DNA from 3 places in the Marinomonas profundi genome. Region 2 is predicted to be linked to each of the others. Evidence: predicted binding sites of a transcription regulator. Region 2 holds the regulator's gene; each other region holds the start of a gene.

What was found. Region 2 encodes PhoB, which activates phosphate uptake and scavenging genes when phosphate is short. Its sites were predicted from a motif close to TGTCATANNNNTGTCANA; they were not measured.
Region 1: the regulator PhoB is predicted to act here: its motif matches at 5,331-5,348, upstream of phnD (phosphate/phosphite/phosphonate ABC transporter substrate-binding protein).
Region 3: the regulator PhoB is predicted to act here: its motif matches at 2,868-2,885, upstream of J8N69_RS10320 (UDP-2,3-diacylglucosamine diphosphatase).

The regions. Positions count from the first base shown of each region.
Region 1 is NZ_CP073013.1:1,422,308-1,428,804, reverse strand. Features, by position in the region: gene J8N69_RS06715 (EAL domain-containing protein) at 1-1,507, shown strand, start outside; gene phnE (phosphonate ABC transporter, permease protein PhnE) at 1,753-2,580, opposite strand; gene phnE (phosphonate ABC transporter, permease protein PhnE) at 2,580-3,398, opposite strand; gene phnC (phosphonate ABC transporter ATP-binding protein) at 3,395-4,225, opposite strand; gene phnD (phosphate/phosphite/phosphonate ABC transporter substrate-binding protein) at 4,293-5,258, opposite strand; gene J8N69_RS06690 (DMT family transporter) at 5,458-6,375, opposite strand; gene J8N69_RS06685 (LysR substrate-binding domain-containing protein) at 6,483-6,497, shown strand, end outside.
Region 2 is NZ_CP073013.1:1,620,843-1,627,339, reverse strand. Features, by position in the region: gene cysZ (sulfate transporter CysZ) at 1-570, shown strand, start outside; gene J8N69_RS07640 (response regulator) at 570-1,415, shown strand; gene phoR (phosphate regulon sensor histidine kinase PhoR) at 1,577-2,905, opposite strand; gene phoB (phosphate regulon transcriptional regulator PhoB) at 2,902-3,597, opposite strand; gene ubiA (4-hydroxybenzoate octaprenyltransferase) at 3,682-4,536, opposite strand; gene J8N69_RS07620 (chorismate--pyruvate lyase family protein) at 4,533-5,093, opposite strand; gene J8N69_RS07615 (HDOD domain-containing protein) at 5,100-6,368, opposite strand; gene J8N69_RS07610 (amino acid ABC transporter ATP-binding protein) at 6,465-6,497, opposite strand, start outside.
Region 3 is NZ_CP073013.1:2,201,109-2,207,605, forward strand. Features, by position in the region: gene J8N69_RS10310 (DUF294 nucleotidyltransferase-like domain-containing protein) at 1-1,223, shown strand, start outside; gene J8N69_RS10315 (3'-5' exonuclease) at 1,239-1,886, shown strand; gene J8N69_RS10320 (UDP-2,3-diacylglucosamine diphosphatase) at 1,981-2,814, opposite strand; gene J8N69_RS10325 (GGDEF domain-containing protein) at 2,917-4,710, opposite strand; gene J8N69_RS10330 (RSP_7527 family protein) at 5,178-5,360, opposite strand; gene J8N69_RS10335 (helix-turn-helix domain-containing protein) at 5,467-6,357, opposite strand.

The DNA.
Region 1 (6,497 bases), 200 kb from region 2:
TGATGACTTTCTAGATTGCGTGGCGGGCTCTTCGAAAAGAGACGCGCAATGGCTGTTTTCGTTGTCTAAAAATGGTTTTAAAAATGAATTAAAAATGTCGCTGATGATGAAAGGCGCCTCGTCTAATACTGAAGTAGAATGGCGTTTCAAAATAGTGAAAGACAACATTGGCTGTCATATTCAAGGTGTGGGCATTGATGTTTCTGAGAAAGTGGTCGCAGCCAACGAGGCTTTTTTTCTGAGAAACTTTGACTCGGTGACGAAACTGCCACAAATCGATTATGTCCAACAACTTTTCAATGCCAATCAAGCTGAAAATACCCTATTTTGTTTTATGGCCTTTGAGCTGACAGATTTTGATCGTATACGAAAACTCAATGGAGAAGTCTTAGCCGATAAAATGTTGGAAGAGCTGGCTCGCTCGTTAGAAGAACGAGTGAGTTACCTGCATTGCTGCCGCCTACAAGCAAGCCGATTCTTAATCATTTTTGATGTGGATTCTACGCAAGGTGTGGAGCAACAAGTGGAACACAAAGCCGCTTCTCTGCACTCAGAATTAAAACGAACTGTTGGGGAAATTAGCTCAGAAACTCGTATTGGCAGCGCGTATTTTTCGAAAAATAAAGACACTTTTCATGATGTAGTCGAGCGTTCTTTAATGGCAATAGAATATTCTCGTCAGAATATGCAATTCCTGTCTTGCTATAACGAATCCATTCACCAAGCTGCAGACCGTAAAAAAGGCATCCAAAAAGCGTTGATCAAAGCAATCAAAGACGTGGCAATCGATGTGTATTTCCAGCCGAAAATTGACCTCGAGCACAATCGGGTCGCGGGGTATGAAGCACTCATGCGTTGGTTTAGCCTCGAATATGATTACATTTCCCCATGGGAAATGATCGAAACCGCTCAAGAACTGAATTTTCTGCTTGAATTGGACAAGTGTGTAGTGAATAAAACCTTGTCTATTATTAAAGCGAACCCCGACACTTTTAATGCCGATACACCGGTGGCGATTAATATTTCAGCGAAAAGCTTTAGTATGAAGCCAATCATAGGTGTGCTTATTGAAGGGATAGAAGCGCATGGCATTGACCCCAGATCGATCGAGGTCGAAGTGACTGAGGACGCTTTATTAACCATTGGCGATCAAGTGAAATCAAACGCCAATAGGCTTAGAGCGGCTGGTGTGAAAATTTGTTTAGATGATTTTGGTACAGGTTATTCTTCCTTGAGCTATTTAGGCAAGTTGCCTTTGGATAACTTAAAAATAGATCGCAGCTTTGTGATTGAGTCGGAACAAAAAAGTGGTCGATTAATGTTGGAAGCAATCGTGTCAATTGCAAAATCTTTTCATTTGACGGTAACAGCAGAAGGGGTTGAAACGCCCGATCAGCAAGCGTTTCTCGCCAGCATTGGTTGTGAATACGCGCAGGGGTTTTATTATTCAAAAGGCATACCTGTTCAGGATATTCCGCAATGGCTTGCGTCTTATCAGCCCGCGTAATCTACGACATGGCTTTATAGGTTTCCCCCGGTTCTGACCAACTGAGCTTTTTTGGCGATTCGAATGTACATGTGTTGCCAAAAGACGCTGCTTTTCCTGTTTTACAGCAAATTGCTGGCGGATACTCCACAGCCTATTTGCTTGGGCGATTACAGCGTTCTGAACAATATTTGACCTGTGACTAATCGTGTTGCCATTTTTTACGCTATGTAAAAGGTCTTTGACGTCAGAAATTTAGATTGGTTTTACAAAAACGCCTTACGCACTTTCGCCGATATCCATTCGGATACTAAGACGGTGGCAAAGATCAAAATGAAAATCACACTGACTTTGTCCCACGCCAAGGTGTTAATTGCCCCGTTTAACTGTAGGCCAATGCCGCCTGCGCCGACCAACCCCAATACTGTCGATTCGCGGATATTAATGTCCCAACGATAAATGCTGATACCGGCAAAGGCCGGCATGACTTGAGGCAATACCGCATAAGACATGACTTGTAAGCGGCTGGCGCCGGTTGCGGTAATGGCTTCGACTGGTGTCGGATGAATTTCCTCAATGGCTTCATAGAGTAATTTACCAACAAAGCCGATGGAGCGTAGGGCAATGGCTAAAATGCCCGCCAACAATCCTGGCCCTAAAATGGTCACCAATAACATGGCCCAAATGAGCGAGTTGATGGAGCGAGACGACACAATAAGCATGAGTGCGGCCGAGCGGATAAGCGGGTGAGGCGTGGTGTTGCGCGCGGCTAAAAAAGCACACGGAAACGCCATGAGAATACCCAGTACCGTACCGAAGGTCGCAATATTGATGGTGTCCCATAAGGGTTGCCATAAATTGGGCGTGTAATCCCACTGCGGTGGGATCATACGGCTAATGAGGTCTATGCCTTGCTTGGGTGCGTCTTCTACAAAGACCCACATAGTGTTGTCTGAAATCAGCTTCCAGCACAAAATAAACAAGCAAACACCGATCAACCAAGCCAACCAACTAAACCACTGTTGGCGTCGTGTTTTTAGGCTCCACTTGGCGGTGGCTAACGACTTTGAATGATCCAAATAGCGTACTGGCATTATTGTACCCACCTACGGATGTAACCCGAGCAATATTCTGTAAACATGACGATGGCAATAATAATCAGCAAGATGGCCGCTGCCGTATCGTATTCGTAGCGGCTTAATGAGGTATTGAGTGTTGCGCCAATGCCGCCAGCACCGACAATACCAATCACCGCAGATTCCCTGAAGTTAATGTCCAAGCGATAAACCGCCAGACCGATCAAACGCGGCATGACTTGTGGTTGCACAGCGTAGTTTATCAATTGCAGCCAGCGAGCTCCGGTTGAACGAATGGCTTCCACTTGTCGCTCATCAATGTCTTCTATGTCTTCTGCCAATAGTTTTGCCATGAAACCAACGGTGGCAAAGGCGAGCGTCATCATGCCTGCCAAGGGGCCAAAGCCGAACATCACCACAAATAAAATGGCAATAATGACTTCTTGAAAGGTTCGTGAAATGGCAATAATCGAACGGCAAAATAGGTAAATAGGCAGGGGCGCTAGGTTACGTGCTGCGCCCACGCCAACCGGAATCGCCAGTAAAATCCCTATCACGGTCGAGGTAAAAGTCATGGTTAATGACTCTAACAAACCGCTGATAATATCTTGGCTGCGGCTGGTAAAGTCAGGCTGTAAAAAAGCCGATAAGAAACGCGCCGCTCGGCTCATGCCTTCCGCCACTCGAGACCAGTTGACGTCGATGCTTAAAAACGCCACGCAGAAATAAGCCACGCTGGCGAGCAATAGAGCATAGCGATAGCGACGGTCACGAATTAATGGCAACGGCTTCCACTGGCCTTGTCGAGCCAGATGGATACGATCATCTGTCTTCATACCAAGGCTGCCTTGCTGCTCATCATCATAGGTTTAGAGGAATGGACGGGCGCTTCCTTCTCATCGTCGTTATCGGTCTGAGGGTTCCAATCTTCTTCACCATAAATCAGCGTCAGCATGTCGGTGTCTAAGGCGTCTGGTTGACCATCAAACACCACTTGGCCTGACTTTAGGCCAATGATTCGATCAGCAAATTGCTGGGCTAACGAAACATCATGAATGTTAATAATGGCGGACAATTGACGTTCTGCGCACAGCTCTTTGATCAAACGCATAATCTGACGAGAGGTTTTAGGGTCTAGGCTCGCGGTGGGTTCGTCGACAAGCAGAATCTGTGGGTTTTGTAACAAGGCACGAGCAATACCGACGCGTTGGCGTTGTCCGCCCGATAGTTCATCAGCCCGTTTGTCGATAAAAGACTCTAAACCCACCCGTTCAAGTAGGCGGAAGGCTTCTGTGATGACGTCCTGAGGGTAACGACGTAGAAAGCTGCGCCAAAACCCGCTGTAGCCTAAATAGCCAGATAAGACGTTTTCCATCACGGATAAACGATCTATCAGGGCGTAATCTTGGAAAATCATCCCCATGCGACGTCTTGCGGCGCGCAGCTGACCACTATTGAGCTGTGTAATGGGCGTGTCAGCTAAGAAAATTTTTCCTTGTGTCGGTTCGACCAATCGGTTGACACAACGAATAAGGGTACTTTTTCCTGCGCCAGAAGGGCCAATCAGGGCCACGACTTGGCCTTTGGGTAGGGTGATGTTGACGTCCGTTAGGGCTTTATCACCGCTATTGTAAGATTTACTAAGGGATTCGATGGTTAACATTTTCACTCCACAGACTAAAAAACACCCCCTCCTTAGAGGGGTTAAAAAGCCCGTTTAACGGTCTGAATTAATTGCAGTTGTAGGAAACATTCAGTGCGTTATCGATTGTACGCACCACATCCCAATGTTTTTTGTAGGTAATCGGAATGAATTGCGCTTCGCCAGAGTTTTTGAATTCGGCTTCTAATGGCGAACCTGCCCACTGGTAACTAAAAAAAGCGTCTTGTATCTTGGCGGCCAATTCTGGTTTTAGGTTGTACACATAGCCATAACCTGTGGTTGGAAAGGTTTGTGACTTATAAATCGTGGTGAAATCGGTGGTGGAAACAACGTCTCTTGATACCATGCGTTGTAGGACGGAATTGGCAATGGCGGCCGCATCGTAGTCATTGTTTACCACGCCTAAAATGGAGTTATCATGGCTACCAGAGAAGGATGGTGTGAAGTCTTGGTCGGCTTGCAAGTTAAATTCTGCGGCCAATAACGCCGATGGCGCTTTGAAGCCTGAGTTAGACGTTGGTGCGGTAAAGGCAAGGTTGCGTCCCTTGATGTCGTCTATTTTGCTGATGCCAGAATCTGGGCGTGTGATGATTTCCATTTCGTAACCAAAGCTGCCATCTTTCCCTGCCATCATGGTGAAAGGCACAAATCCGGTGCAGTTGACGGCAACAGGCGTCGAACCAGTATTAAAACCAGCCACATGAAGACGTCCAGCACGCATGGCTTCTAACTGTGCTGCGTTGGATTGTACTGGGAAAAACTGCACCCGCTTACCGGTGACTTTTTCCATATGCTTCAAGAAATCATCCCAAACCTGAGCGTAAACCGCAGGATCTTCTACCGGCGTATAAGCAAACACCAAGGTATCTGGGTCAATCCACTTTTTCACATCGCTTGGCGCATCGGCCGTCAGATCGCCATTGTTATCGGTAAAGCGAGAAGCCAAATCGCTGGCTTGCAATGCTGTGCTGGTGACCGCCAAACCCAATAATAAAGGCAGCGAAGTGATCTTGATCTCGGAGATTATATTCATTGCAGCGGTATCCTTAGGATTCTAAATGTCGTTAAACAATAAGGCGCTACTGTGTCAGTTCAGCGACAATTTAATGACGTCAATATGACAGCCAAAAAGTCAGCTTTTTTAAAGTGTAAAAAACAACGACTAACGCGTTGCTAAAGCCGGTATTTAAGGTATTACTGTTTTTAGCAGCGCCATCTTACTTCTGTTGCACTCAAGTATTTTTTGCCGTCATCCAATCGCGCAGTTTTGTTAATGGCAGGTTTCCTATTAGCGTGCCGATGATGATTAGAATGAGCGCAATGATTAAGCCAAGGGTCCATTGTTCTCCAAATAAGGGAACCGCCAAGACACTGGCGAACACCGGGACAAGCGCCATGAGACCACCCATTTTTGTGGCGCCTAAAATATGTACCGCGCGTCCGTAACAGACCATTTGTACTGTGGTGGCCATGACGCCTTGGTAAAAAGCCTGTAGTCCGATCATTTCCCAAGACGCCTCGCCTAAATGATGAGGTAGAAACAGCACATACACAGGCGTAAACAATAAACTTGTCACGGCAATGATGCCTAAGGTTGCTTGCCAAGGGGCAAATTTCCAACGCCGTAACAAGACAGTGAACATCCCCCAAAACACACAGGCTAATACAAAGCTTAAATCGCCTTGCCAGTAAGATGCACTAGAAAGCAAGGTTTCAATCAACAGTGCCAAAATGCCTAAGCTGCTGATTAAAATGCCAATCCAAGAGGCTGCTGTGTGGCGTTCGTTTGCTAAGAAATACGCGAAGACTGCGATCATAATGGGCATTAAACCCGGTAATAATAGAGCGGCGTGTGTCGCTGGTGCGTGCTGAAAACCATTGAAAACAGACAGCGCGTAAGCCAAACCACCAATACTGCCTAAGGCAAACATACGCCATTGCAAGATGGTTTTGCGGTGCTGCCAAATGAAGGGTGAAAACAGTACAAAGGCGGTTCCAAAGCGCACCATCATCATGTCGGGCAGCGCTAAAGCGGCCAAGGCTCCGGCTTTAGACACCAAAATAAACCCTGTCCAAATGGCAACGGCGGCTAAGGCATAACCCAAACCTGCCAAGGGCAAAGAAGATGCTTTAATACTCGATTGAGTCATTTTTAGCGCCTTTTACTTTAATTTTTTACAGTATAGGATCATCTTTATTTCATTAATAATGAATAATAAAGAACAACTCATTCATAAAATATGAAGGTTTTTTGCTGGTGGATATTTCAGAT
Region 2 (6,497 bases):
CTGTTTTATCTTATTTTTGGTGCCATTATTACGGTGCTTTTGTTTTATAGCTTTTCGGTGGGCGTGAATATTTTGGCGGCACCTTTTATGGCCTTTTTGGCGGAAAAAGTAGAGGAAAAAGAAACCGGTAGGGTGTTTGATGAACGTTTAACCATGGGCGTTATCATGGCGATGGTGGGGCGTAGTTTGCTGCGAGAGTGCCAAAAAATAGGTTATTTTCTGCCACGTTTTATATTACTGCTGCTGTTGTCTTTTATTCCACTTGTGAATGTGATCGCTCCTGTGTTGTTATTGTCTTTTTCTGCTTGGATGTTAGCGTTGCAGTATATGGATTACGCCTTTGATAATAACAAGGTGACATTCCATAATATGAGAATGGCATTACGCTCCAAGCCTTTGTTATGTTGGACATTTGGTGGAATGGTGATGGTCAGTTTGACTATTCCTTTTTTCAATTTATTTGTGATGCCGATCGCCGTTGTTGCGGCCACACTATTGTGGATTTCGGTATTTAGATCTGAGCAGGAGAAGGTTTCTACCTGGCTGGATCGCACTGATGGAACTTTGTGATGTCGTTAAAAATATTGGTCGTGGATGACGCCTCTTTTACCCGTGATTTGATTCGCAGAACGTTGCGTAAGCAGTTTCCTGCTTGTGTGATAGAAGATGCGGTAAATGGTCGAAAAGCACAGCAAATGATGACAAAACATCAATTTGATATGGTGTTGTGTGATTGGGAAATGCCTGAAATGACGGGTGTGGAATTGCTCAAATGGTGTCGAGAACAGCCCAAATATAAAAAAGAAAATGTGCCGTTTGTGATGATTACCAGCCGTGGCGATAAAAGCCATGTGGTGGAAGCAGTACAGGCTGGCGTGACGGATTATCTGGGCAAGCCTTTTTCCAGTGAGCAGCTTATCAATAAGGTCTTTTCGGCGGCCAAGAAACACAGCATAGAGAACAAACTGTCTTCTCAGCGGCCACGTGAGTCGAATACGCCGGGCGGTGTCAGCTCGGCGTCGTTGGATGTATTGATGGGGGCCGGAAAGTCAGCGGCTCCGGCTCAAAGCGCAAAAATCACCACGCCTGATGCGCCAGTCCCCACGGTAAAAGACGTCAAAATACCCACTATGGTGCGCTTTGAAGGCAAACAATTTCGCTGCATGATTATTCAATTCAGCAAAATGGAAGCGACCATGTTTATTAAAAGTGACGATGTGGTGCCGCAAGTACTGGGGCAAGCCGTATTGGATTTGGAGTTTGACAGCAAGGTCAACCGGCTCAACTACTATGTTCAATCAGTGGCTACGTCAGAGAAAAAACACGATTCCACCTTCTTGACCGTGATCTTGAGCCTGATTGACCAAGACAGCGAAAAAGAGACGTTTATTAGCCGGTTGTTTGATAGCTTATAAATCCCCATTATCAACCCCTCCCTAACCCTCCCCTTGAAGATAAGGGGGAGGGAATAGATCTTAATCTAACACCTTCCCTTGAAGATAAAAGTGGAGCGTCGATCTAGCTCCTCCCCCTTGCAAAGGGGGAGGCTGGGGTACACTTAATTACTTGGCGAACCTTAATTATTGTCTATAGGAGTTGGCAGCGCTGGAATCGTATCGATTCGGGTACGATTGGCGGGGAAGTAACAAGAAAAGGTACTGCCTACGCCGGGTTGGCTGCGAATGTGTAATTTGGCGTCATGGTGCAATAACACATGTTTGACGATGGCTAAGCCAAGCCCTGTGCCACCGGTTTTTGAACCTCGGCCTTTATCAACCCGAAAGAAGCGTTCTGTGAGTCTGGGGATGTATCTTGGTTCTATGCCCAATCCTGAATCTTTCACTGAAAACACGCCGTTAAACTCGCCGGATTCCCACTTTATTTGAATCGTTCCGCCATCGGGTGAATACTTAATGGCGTTGACGATCAGGTTCGAGAAGGCGCTGTATAAGTCTTTATAAGAGCCATAAATGCGCGCATCGTCAGGAATGTCTGCAGACAGTGTGTGTTTGTCTGTCAGCATAGGCGCGGTGACATTGCTGATTGCGTGCACCACATCGATCAGGTTAAACCATTGACTTTCCTCACGTTTGTCGTTGCCTTCTAAGCGCGACAGTAAGAGTAGATCTTCAATGAGTTGCTCCATTCGGTCTGATTGATCAGACATATTATCGATGCCTTTCTGCATGCTTTTTGGCAGGTTGTCTTTAAACAGGCTGAGGGTTTCTAAATAGCCTTTTATGACGGTAAGGGGGGTTTTTAGCTCATGGGAGGCGTTGGCGACAAAGTCTTTGCGCATTTGCTCTAGCAAGTGTAAGCGGGTCACGTCACGGACAAAAATCAGGTGGTCGTTTTTGTCGTACAGCGTGGTTTGAATTTCCAGATACACGCCATCTTTGGCGGGTGATTTGATAATTAATGGTTCGCCAAAGCGTTTTTGGCTGAAGTAACGGAAAAATTCTGGGTTACGCACAATATTGGTAATGGCTTGGCCACGGTCAATCGGGCGCTGTAAACCTAGAAAGTGCGCGGCGGAATTGTTCCACCATTCTAAATTGCCTTGATTGTCGGCCATGATGACGCCTTCTTTTAAGGCGGTGGTGGAGCTTTCGATGCGGGTTAGTGCTTGGCGCATGCGGCGCTTGGATTTGCGTTGTTTTTTTTGTAGCCGATAGACGGCATCAAACACTTCGCCCCAAATGCCACTGGCTTCTGGCGGTGCCGCTCGGCCAGCATAGCGTAACCAATTCTGAAATTGATACAGCTGATAAAGCTGCCAGTACAAAGAGCCTAAGACGTAGAGCAGCAAAACACCCAGTAATTGCCCGATAATCAGGCCAATGACAATGCAAGCGGCTAAACCGCTTAGCCAAGCAATAATGGTGTTTCGCCACATGGTTTTCATAAAGACCTTTTTGCTGAGAAGCGGTAGCCTGTTCCTCGTACGGTTTGTATCAAGAAATCATGGGAGCCACCGATGGCTTTGCGTAAACGACGTATATGAACGTCAACCGTGCGCTCTTCAACGTAGACATTGCCACCCCAGACTTGATCCAGTAGCTGCGCCCGTGAATAAGCACGTTCTTGGTGCGTCATCAGGAATTTGAGTAGACGGTATTCTGTCGGCCCCATGTCTAACGGGCGGCTGCCTATGGTGACGCGCTGACTAATGGGGTCGAGTAGCAAGCCTTCTATTTCTATCGGCTCGTCAACCCCTTGAGGGGTCGCTCGGCGTAGCACGGCTTTGAGTCGAGCGACCAGTTCACGCGGTGAGAAAGGTTTGGTGATGTAGTCATCCGCACCGACTTCTAAGCCTTGGATTTTATTGTCTTCTTCGCTTTTTGCGGTCAGCATGATGACCGGAATTTCGGCCGTGGTGCTGTCTTTCTTTAGGCGACGAGTCAATTCGATACCGCTACCACCGGGCATCATCCAATCGACCAAAATAAGGTCGGGCCTATGGTCCACGATGATTTCGTGGGCTTGTTGTATATTTTCGGCTTCCAAATATTCATAACCTGCCATTTCAAGTGCAATAGCAATCATTTCGCGTATGGAAGATTCGTCATCAATAATTAATACTTTTTTACCGGTCACAGGATATACCCTCATCTCAGGAACGGTTTTATTAAAGCGGTCAAATGTGACAATTCGATTACATTGTCACAACTTTGCCATATATTACATAAAATAGCTTACTGCTAAACCGATAAAGATACAGTAACCAACGCGATTGTTGTCTAAAAAGGAGCGAAAGCAGGCTTGGCGTTCACGCTCTTTTGCTTGTTTAAATTGCTGATAAAACAATCCGATACAGACGATCAGCGACACAAAATAGAGCCAATGCAGTTCCGCCAGCACACCAATCCATGTCATCAAAGACAAGGTCAGTCCTTGTAAGCAAACGATGACAAATAAGTCATATTGGCCAAATAAAATCGCCGTGGATTTGACGCCAATTTTTAAGTCGTCTGGGCGGTCTGTCATGGCGTAGTAAGTGTCGTAGGCAATGGTCCAAAAGCAATTGGCGACAAACAGCATCCACAGTTCAGGGTCTGCTAAATGGCCGCCTTGTGCACTGTATGCCATGGGGATCGCCCAAGAAAACGCTAACCCCAAAAAAAGCTGAGGCAGATGGGTATATCGTTTCATAAAGGGGTACAGTGCAGCAAGACCCAAACCAACGAACGACAGTAAAATCGTCCGCAGATCGGTAAACAGTACCAGGATAAAACTCAAAAGAGACAGTGCGGCAAACAGCATTAGGGCTTCTTTTTCCGATACTCGCCCCGCGGGCAGCGGGCGGTTTTTAGTACGATCAACAAAGCCATCGATTTTTCTATCGGCGTAGTCGTTAATGACACAACCGGCTGAACGCATGCTAAAAACGCCTATGACAAAAATTATCACCAGATGCCACTGAGGCAGGCCTTCGGCGGCTAACCATAATGCCCATAATGTCGGCCACAATAGCAGCAGAGAGCCAATAGGGCGGTTAAATCGGGTTAATTCTGCGTAATCTTTAAGTTTGTTCATAACAATCCAAACGGTGTTTTTAGTTGGTTTATTTCATCAAAAAAAGCCTCATTTACCAGTATTCCAGGGCCATATTGGTGGAACACAGAACGCCTTGCCCATAAGGCGGTGTGCTGATCGGGGAACATGCGTTTTGGTAATTGAGTGACTTCAATAGGGCTGCGAATGAGTGATCTGTGCTGGAACAAATAACCACCCAAGGGTTTGTTTTTTAAATGTTTTACCTGTCGCCAATGGCCTTGTAAAGACCTAGCGGGAATAATAGAGCGCGCATAAATGACAGCTTTACCGTCTACCTTGAGCAGCACAGTGCGGATTCTGGCGGCTTCTCTAGGGCGTAAGTTGAGGCGTTTTTTTTCTCGAGAGGTTGGCGTGCCCCAAGCGTCTTCAATCACCTCGACCGTGAGTTCTCCCAAGGATTGCAGCTTGGTCGTTAAAGAAGCGTGAGTGATCAGCCATGGCCATAACGTTTTGGGAGCCTTGGTTTTATTAACACGATGAATGGGCGCCCAGCGATAGTCAAATTGTTGGGCGGCTAGAGGATTCATGATTGTCATAAAACGTTAAGTGTTCATTTTATTGATCAAAGCGACCATTTTATGTAGCTCTGCTGACGATTGATAGACCTTTTCCCGACAGGCTTGCGCTTCTTCAAGCGTCAGCCCAATTTCTAATAACACCGAAGGGTCAATCTCCCCGTCATTGCGCAGCTGATGGGAGAGGTAAAGTAACTTGGCTAACAGGGCGTGTTCGCCATAATAATGGGGCTTTTTACTGTAACGAATGGCGGTCCAGATATTGTCAGGTAGGCTCCAATAACGTAATAACCACGACCCTAACTGCTCTTTGGTGAAGTGCAGTATTTGCATTTCAATCAGCTCTGAGGGCAAGTGAGCATTGGCTTCTTGATAACGCGATAGAATCGAAAAATGCGGTGGCAAAATAGTGCTTATCGCTAAGTAGCCAAAATTGTGCAGTAAACCCGCGAGATAAGCATGGCCAAGTTTAGGGCGCTGTTGTGCCGGCATGGCTTTTGCCAAGGATTCCATGAGTACCGCGTTGGAAACCGAGCCTAACCAAAAATCTTCATAGTGGCGCGGGCCGTCTTCTGGCGCTTGGAAGCCGTTTCCCATGGACAGTCCCAGTGCTAGGTTCATCACCATATCGAAGCCTAAAACGCGAATCACGGCATCTTCCACCGATTCTATGTTGCCCGGCGCGCCATAGTAAGGGGATGACGCCCAGCTGATGACTTGTGCCGCTAAGCTTGGATCGAGTGCGATGATATCGCATAGCTCATCGGTTCCGGCTGTCTTATCGGTTGAGAGACGGATGATGCGATGGGATGAGACCGGCAACGGCGGAATTTCTAATGTTTCTTCTAGGCGCTGCTTGAGTCGAATAGATTGGAATCGCCCTAATGCTTGCAGTATTTGCTCTTCATCATTCTCGTGGTTGTCTACCGGATGTTTGATGAGTTGAGTGGGCAGAGAAATCGGTTCGAAACGATTTAATGGCCCAGAGAATAAGGTCTGCAATTCTGCAGCACACAGATCTTTATATTGACCATCATGATGAGTCCGTATGGCGACGGAGGTTGCTTTTAATAAGCTGACTTCCAGTATCGTGGCGACGCTATTTGGCTTAATGAGAGGGTCGCCCATGCTATGGAAGCTCATGACGGGTTCAAAGCGACGTTTGGTAAGGCGTGAAACCGCCGCAATATCGAGCATGTTGCTTTCAGGAAAAATCACCTGTAGACGACCAGTATGATCCGCTAAATGTACAACACGCAATTTTTGACTGAGCGGACGGTCGGTTGGCGGTAGCATAAATATCTCGATTAAAATAAGTCTAAAGTGACTGACATGAAAAAGCCCCGTTAGGGGCTTTTGTCAATATAGCAGATTTTAAAACGAAGTAATTACTTAGTGATTTAGAATCTGACTTAAAAACATTTG
Region 3 (6,497 bases), 580 kb from region 2:
CGGCTGACACATTAATAAAAGACATGATGACCCTCGATCCGGTTAGCTTGCCGCCAGACTCTTTGGTGATGCAGGCGCAAACCTTAATGAGTGAAAGCAATATTCACCATTTGCCGATTGTTGACGAGGATAAAAAAGCCGTTGGCATGCTAACCGCCGCGGATTTACTGCGTCACCAAGAGTTGAGCCCACTTTTACTGATCAATCAAATTCATCGCCAGCAATCCATCGACAGCCTCGCCAATGTTTGCAAGCAATGGCCAACCTTGATTATTAATTTGATTGTCACCGATATGAAACCAGTCGATGTTGGTAAAGTATTGGCGACGGTCAGCGATAACTTAACGCGACGGGTGATTGAGCTGGCGTTGGATAAACTTGGCCCTGCGCCGATGGCATTTCAGTTTTTGGTGTTTGGCTCACAGGCGCGCCGCGATCAGTCACTCGGCAGTGACCAAGATAACGGTTTGATGCTGGAGCGTGAACCGACCACAGCAGAAAGTCAGTACTTTGCTGAATTGTCTGAGTTTATCTGCCAAGGGCTCGCCCTTTGTGGCATTCGCCTTTGCCCCGGTAATATCATGGCGAGCAATCCTGAATGGCGCAGAACTCAGGCAGGTTGGCAACAAGCGTTTTCCACCTGGATCAAAAGCAGTGCGCCAAGTGCCTTGCTTCATGCCAGCATCTTTTTTGATATTCGCTGTGTGTATGGAAGCGAAGCGCCAGTCCTTGCGTTGATTGCCGCCATGCAACGAGAAGTGAACAAAAACAGCGTCTTCCTTGCCACGTTAACCCGCGCCGCACTGGCGACTAAGCCACCATTGGGCTTTTTTCGGCATTTTTTACTGGAATCGTCTGGGGAACATAAACATCAGTTGGATTTAAAACACCAAGGTTTGGCGTTAATCAATGATCTGGCGCGCTTGTATGGTTTGTCTTGTCAGACTTATCGGGTGGCGACATTGGACCGAATCGAGCAAGCGATCCGCGAAAAGCTGATTAGCGTAGACACCGCGCGTAACCTAATCGACGCGTGGGACAAATTAAACGGCTTGCGCTTAGAAGCGCAACGTCGACACTGGCAAGCGACAGGTAAAGCCAGCGCCTATCTCGACCCTAAAGATTTAAGCTCCTTAGAACGCAAACACCTGAAAACCACCTTTAGCATTATTAGCGACGTGCAAGACGTGGCGCAACAGCGCTTTTTAAGAGGATACAGCTAGATGCTGGCGGATTGTTTGCAAAAACTTAAAGCTTGGCAGCGCTTTCGACAGTCGACAAAACGAGCCTGGAGTGAGTGGGAGTATTTGGTGCTCGATATTGAAACTTCTGGGCTGGATGCGAAACAAGACCGTATTGTTAGCGTGGGGTGGGTTTGTATCCGAAACGGCACGATTGAATTAGACAGCGCCCGCCATATCGTATTGGACAGCGCCAAAATAGGCGACAGTGTCGGCATCCACATGATTACCGATTCAGACGTGCAACAACAGGGCAAACGCCAAGAAAGCGTCCTACGTTACCTACGGCACTTGCTGCGCGAGCGTATTTTGGTCATGCACCACGCGCCAATGGAACTGGGGTTTTTAAAACAAGCGTGGCAAGCCGAAGCGCTGCCTACGTTTTCCGTGAGTTGGCTGGATACCTTAGCCATCGAAAGAACCAAAGCCCACCGATCACAACAACCAATCCAAGAGGGCGGCTTTCGCCTTGGCGCCTGCCGAGAACGCTACGGCTTACCAGAATACCAAGGCCACGACGCCCTTACCGACGCCCTAGCCACCGCCGAACTACTCCTCGCGCAAATCGCCTACCAAGGCCACGACTGCCGACTACAGGACCTAAACCAAATGGGCGGTGGACGAGTGAAGTTCACGACGCGTTAATTGTGCTTCATACCTCATTTCCGTGAAGACGGTTGCCGCAAAAGGTTTTGTAGGCCTGATTACAGTCGTGCCTCCCTCATCAGGCCTACAAAACCTATCCAACCTTCGCTGAATACCTTTTGCGACAGCCTCTAGAAGGAATCGGCGATAATCCCCAGTGTTCTTCTTTGGGTTCGGTGGCTAAGAGGGTTGGGTTTTCTGACCAGTGTATTAGGCTCATTTCTCCGCTTGCTGATTCAGTCAGTGCTGTGCAGTGTTCAACCCAGTCGCCGTCGTTGCAGTACAGAATGTCGTCTTTGATGCGAAACGAGGCAAAGTGAATGTGCCCACAAATATAGCCGTCGACTTTTTGATTTTTGGCGGATTTGAGCGCGGCGGTTTCAAAGCGTTCGATAAATTCTTTGGCCTTGCTGATATGGCTTTTTAAGTAGCCCGCGAGGGACCAATAAGGCAGCCCCACCAAACGCCTTATACTATTGATCCATTGATTCAACGACAACATGAGTCCGTGGGCTTTGTCGCCAATGGCGAGCATGAGTGGGCTGATTTTTACCATTTGGTCGAATTCGTCGCCGTGGCTGACGTGAAAAGTGCGGCCATTGGCGGTTTTGTGGCGAGCATTGAGTTTTATGTCGATGCCAGAAAGGGTTTGCCCCGCAAATTGACGGAAAAACGCATCGTGGTTGCCGGGAATATAAATGACTTTGGTGCCGGATTTTGCCATGGCGAGAATACGTTCGACGACTTGGTGATGAGCCTCGATAAAATACGCCCGGTGGCGCATTTCTTGTAAATCGATAATGTCACCGACTAAATACAGGGTGTCTGTTGTGATCGATTGTAAAAAATCGAGTAAGTGGGCCGCTTGGCACGCTTTGGTTCCCAGATGGACATCTGAAATAAACACAGAGCGGAATTTTGTCTGCATAAACACCTCCTATTGTTGCCTGTCTTAAGAGTAAAGAGGGTTTATGACAGATGTGTGAGGCCTTTGTGACAAGTTAACTTGAAAAAACCGGATTACAGCGTATTAGGCGGAATGGTGGGGGCGAGTGTGTAGTTTGTCGATATCGACAGGGGGATGCGTTGGCTGAAAATACACAATATTGCCGCCTTGTTGTTTGGCCGAATTTTTGGCGTGGGCGGCCATTTCTGCAACTTGGTGATGGTTGTTGGATTGCTCTGGATCTGGGTGCACGACGCCAATGGCTAGGCTGAGTATTGGGTGAAAACGCATTTCGCCGTGACGGCTTTTTGTCCATACGCCGCCTTCTGCTAGGGTGTCATCACTGTAGAATGCTCGTATTTTTTGGGCGAATGTCTGCAGAATCATGTCACATTGATGTTGCCAATCTGGGCTACCGAAAATCACCACAAAATCGTCGCCCCCAATGTGACCGATAAAGTTATTGTCCGGAGCGACCCATTCTTTGATCAAGGCACCAACGAGTTGAATGACGGCGTCACCTTTTGAATAGCCGAAAAAATCATTGAAAGGTTTGAAGTCATTGAGATCAAAGTACGCCACGTAAAAATCTTCTTTGGCTAATAGGCGTCGGCTTACTTCCCAATGTATTGGGACATTGCCTGGCAATAGCGTGAGGGGATTTGAGTAGGTGGCGTTTTGTATTTTTAGTTCGGTGATGCGCTTTAATAAGTCTCTAAGATGGCCGGTGCCAATAAATTTACCTTCTCTAACGATGATGATTTCGTTGTTTATCGTATCGGATTCTTGGTCTGTCATTAATGTCGAGACATTGGACAGCCCGACGTTGCTTTCGACAATAAGTACATCATCGCTCAGTAGGTTGATGACGGGTTTGTGTTCGTATAATGCGCGACCGTAAGGCGTGGAAAACAGTTCATGTAACTGATTGCGCCGTACCACTCCCAATGGCTCGCCATGGGGGTTGAGTATGGGAATGGCGATGAGGTCGGGTTGTTTTCTAAAATATTGCGCCGCGTCTTCGAGTAAGTCGTTTTCGAGCAAACTGGGGGTTGGGCGGCACAGGGTTTGTACGGTTTCAGAGTGGTCTATTTGAAACTGCGAGCGCCTTTTGGCTTGTTTCACTAAATATGGATGGGTTGAAAATGCCGGGTGTTCTGTCGGGCGCCCTAGAAAATACCCTTGTCCGAGTGTGACGCCGATGGCAATTAATTGGTCGAGTTCTTGTTGCGTTTCGATGCCTTCGGCGATGAGTGTGCAGTTCAGTCGTTGGGCAATGGTGACAATAGAGCGAACAAACTCGCGTTTAATTTCATCTTTGTCGACGCCGGTAATAAAGTGCTTATCTATTTTGACAATGTCTGGTTGTAGTTCAGACCACAGTTGTAACCCTGAATATCCAACACCTAAGTCATCGATGGCGACTTGAAAGCCCATTTTTCGATAATGCTCCACACTGTTTCGGGATAAGCCGTTGTGGTCATAAGGGTGTTGTTCGGATAGCTCAATGACGATGTCTTTTTGATCCAGTCCAAGCTCTTTTAAGATGGCAAGTGTCATGCCTGATTGGTGGTCTGGGGACGCCAATAACGAAGCGCTGACGTTAAGAAAAAGTCGGCCTTTTAATGACAGTTTGGCGAATTTAGACAGGGCTTTTTCACGGCAGAGAAGTTCTAATTTGTGCAGTTTTTCTTCTTTTTGCGCCAGCGTAAACAGTGGGTCTGGGGAGAAGAGGGGAGAGTTCATTGGACCGCGAGACAATGCTTCGTGCCCATATATTTCACCGTTGTTGAGGTTATAAATGGGTTGAAAATACGGCGTAATTAACGCGTTTTTAAGTATTTTCTCAAGCAAGTCGCGGTCGTCTATTTGGCTCATTTCGTCTCAAATATAGTCAGGGTGAGTGGATGTTGTTGAAAGGATTTTATGTCGTATTTATGACACTTTCATGACGTGTGATTTTTGATCTAGAGGGAATCGACTCTAAGGCGGTCAAATAAAATGCAGTAGAAGAAAAAGGGGTAACCATGGCAGCGAGCGGATTGGTAAGAGCGGGATGGTTTGTTGATTTGGATAGTTTGTTGATTTGGATAGTTTGTTGATTTGGATAGTTTGTTAGAGCGGGGTGGTTTGTTGGTTTGGATACTGAAGAAGCCCCCGTTACCGGATCGATTTGTTATTTTTGCCTTTCGATCTTCGGGAACATTGGGGCCTTAGCGTCAGGAGGGTATTTGTCTCGACCACGGTTGTTAGTGCGTTTGATTATGCAAAACAGCAAAAGCGACAACGGCAGTAAAAAAGCAAATAAAGTGACGTAAAGGTTTGTGAAAAATAAAACGCTGATCTTAGTGCTGAGAAGCCGATTTTAGTGGGCGACTAGCGGTAACATTGGCAAAAAATGCTTTAACGTTTGCTGTCATTTTCTTGATTAGAGCGGTGAAGTAAGCACGACGTAATTCGTAGGCTTTTTCCACATAGTAATCAGTGTCAAGGTTGCCAAAAGTATCGTATTTCATCTCGTTTTTCATAATGATTCTCCTATCAAAATAAGTCATGGTTGACGCTGTTTATAATAGGGCTCAGCTAATGAATCGGCAAACGATCAATTTTCAGCTGATAGGTTAGAAAAATTCATCAAATCGCGGGCTGGTTGCTCAATGCACGAAATTTTCCCGGCGGGACGCCTGTTGAGCGCTTAAAAAAACGTGAGAAGTAGCCCGGGTCTTTAAAGCCCAAATCGTAACTTATTTCTTCTACTGAACGGGCGGTATAAATCAGGCTGCGCTTTGCTTCGAGTAAGACTCGGTCATGTATTAGTTCTAGTGTGCTTTGGTTAAACGCGGTTTTACTGAGGCGGTTTAAGCGGCTGATCGAGGTGTTTAGTTTCTCTGCGTATTGATGGCTGGTCCAATGTTCTCGGTAGTGTTTTTCGATCAGTTCTTTGAGCTGTTGGGCTTGGCTAAGTTCGGTTTTATTGGTGTTGGTGACCGCGTCATTTGCCTGCTGGCGGTGTAACAATAATAAAATGGCTTTGATGAGATATTCGCTCATTAAGGCGCGCCCTTCACGAATAATAGCTGACTCACGTTCAAGTTGTTGGATGAGCGGCCAAAGCTCAGAAAAAACAGTGCGGTGCGCATTAAAATCGATATAACACGCTTGGCTAAGCAAGGGTTGAATGAATTTTGCAGACTTTTCCTTGTAGACATCTTCAAGCAAGGGCTCTGCAATGCTAATGACGCGCCCGTCGGTCTCTGGCGCGAAACGAAACCCATGTACTACCCCGGCTGGCACAATAATCGCCCACGCCCCGCGCAGCCGATACTGCTCAGCGTCGAGCTGCACATTGACTTCACCGGCCTTTAAAATAAGTATTTGAAAAAGCTGTGCATGTCGATGTGGGTTTATTTTCCAACCTAGGTCTCCGCTGCGCGATTCTATGTCTTCAATATGGAAAAACTCTGGATCATTGATCCAGCTGGATTCACCATAAAGGCCAAAGTGAGGGATGTTGAGGTGTTTCATGGGCTCTTCTTACTGTGGTAAATGAACAAATTATACTGTGCTAAATAGACAAGTGACTGTGTTAAAAAGACAAGTAACTGTGTTTAAAAGGCAAATAACTGTGCTAAATAAGCAAAAAGTACAATTTTTTGATGAAAAAT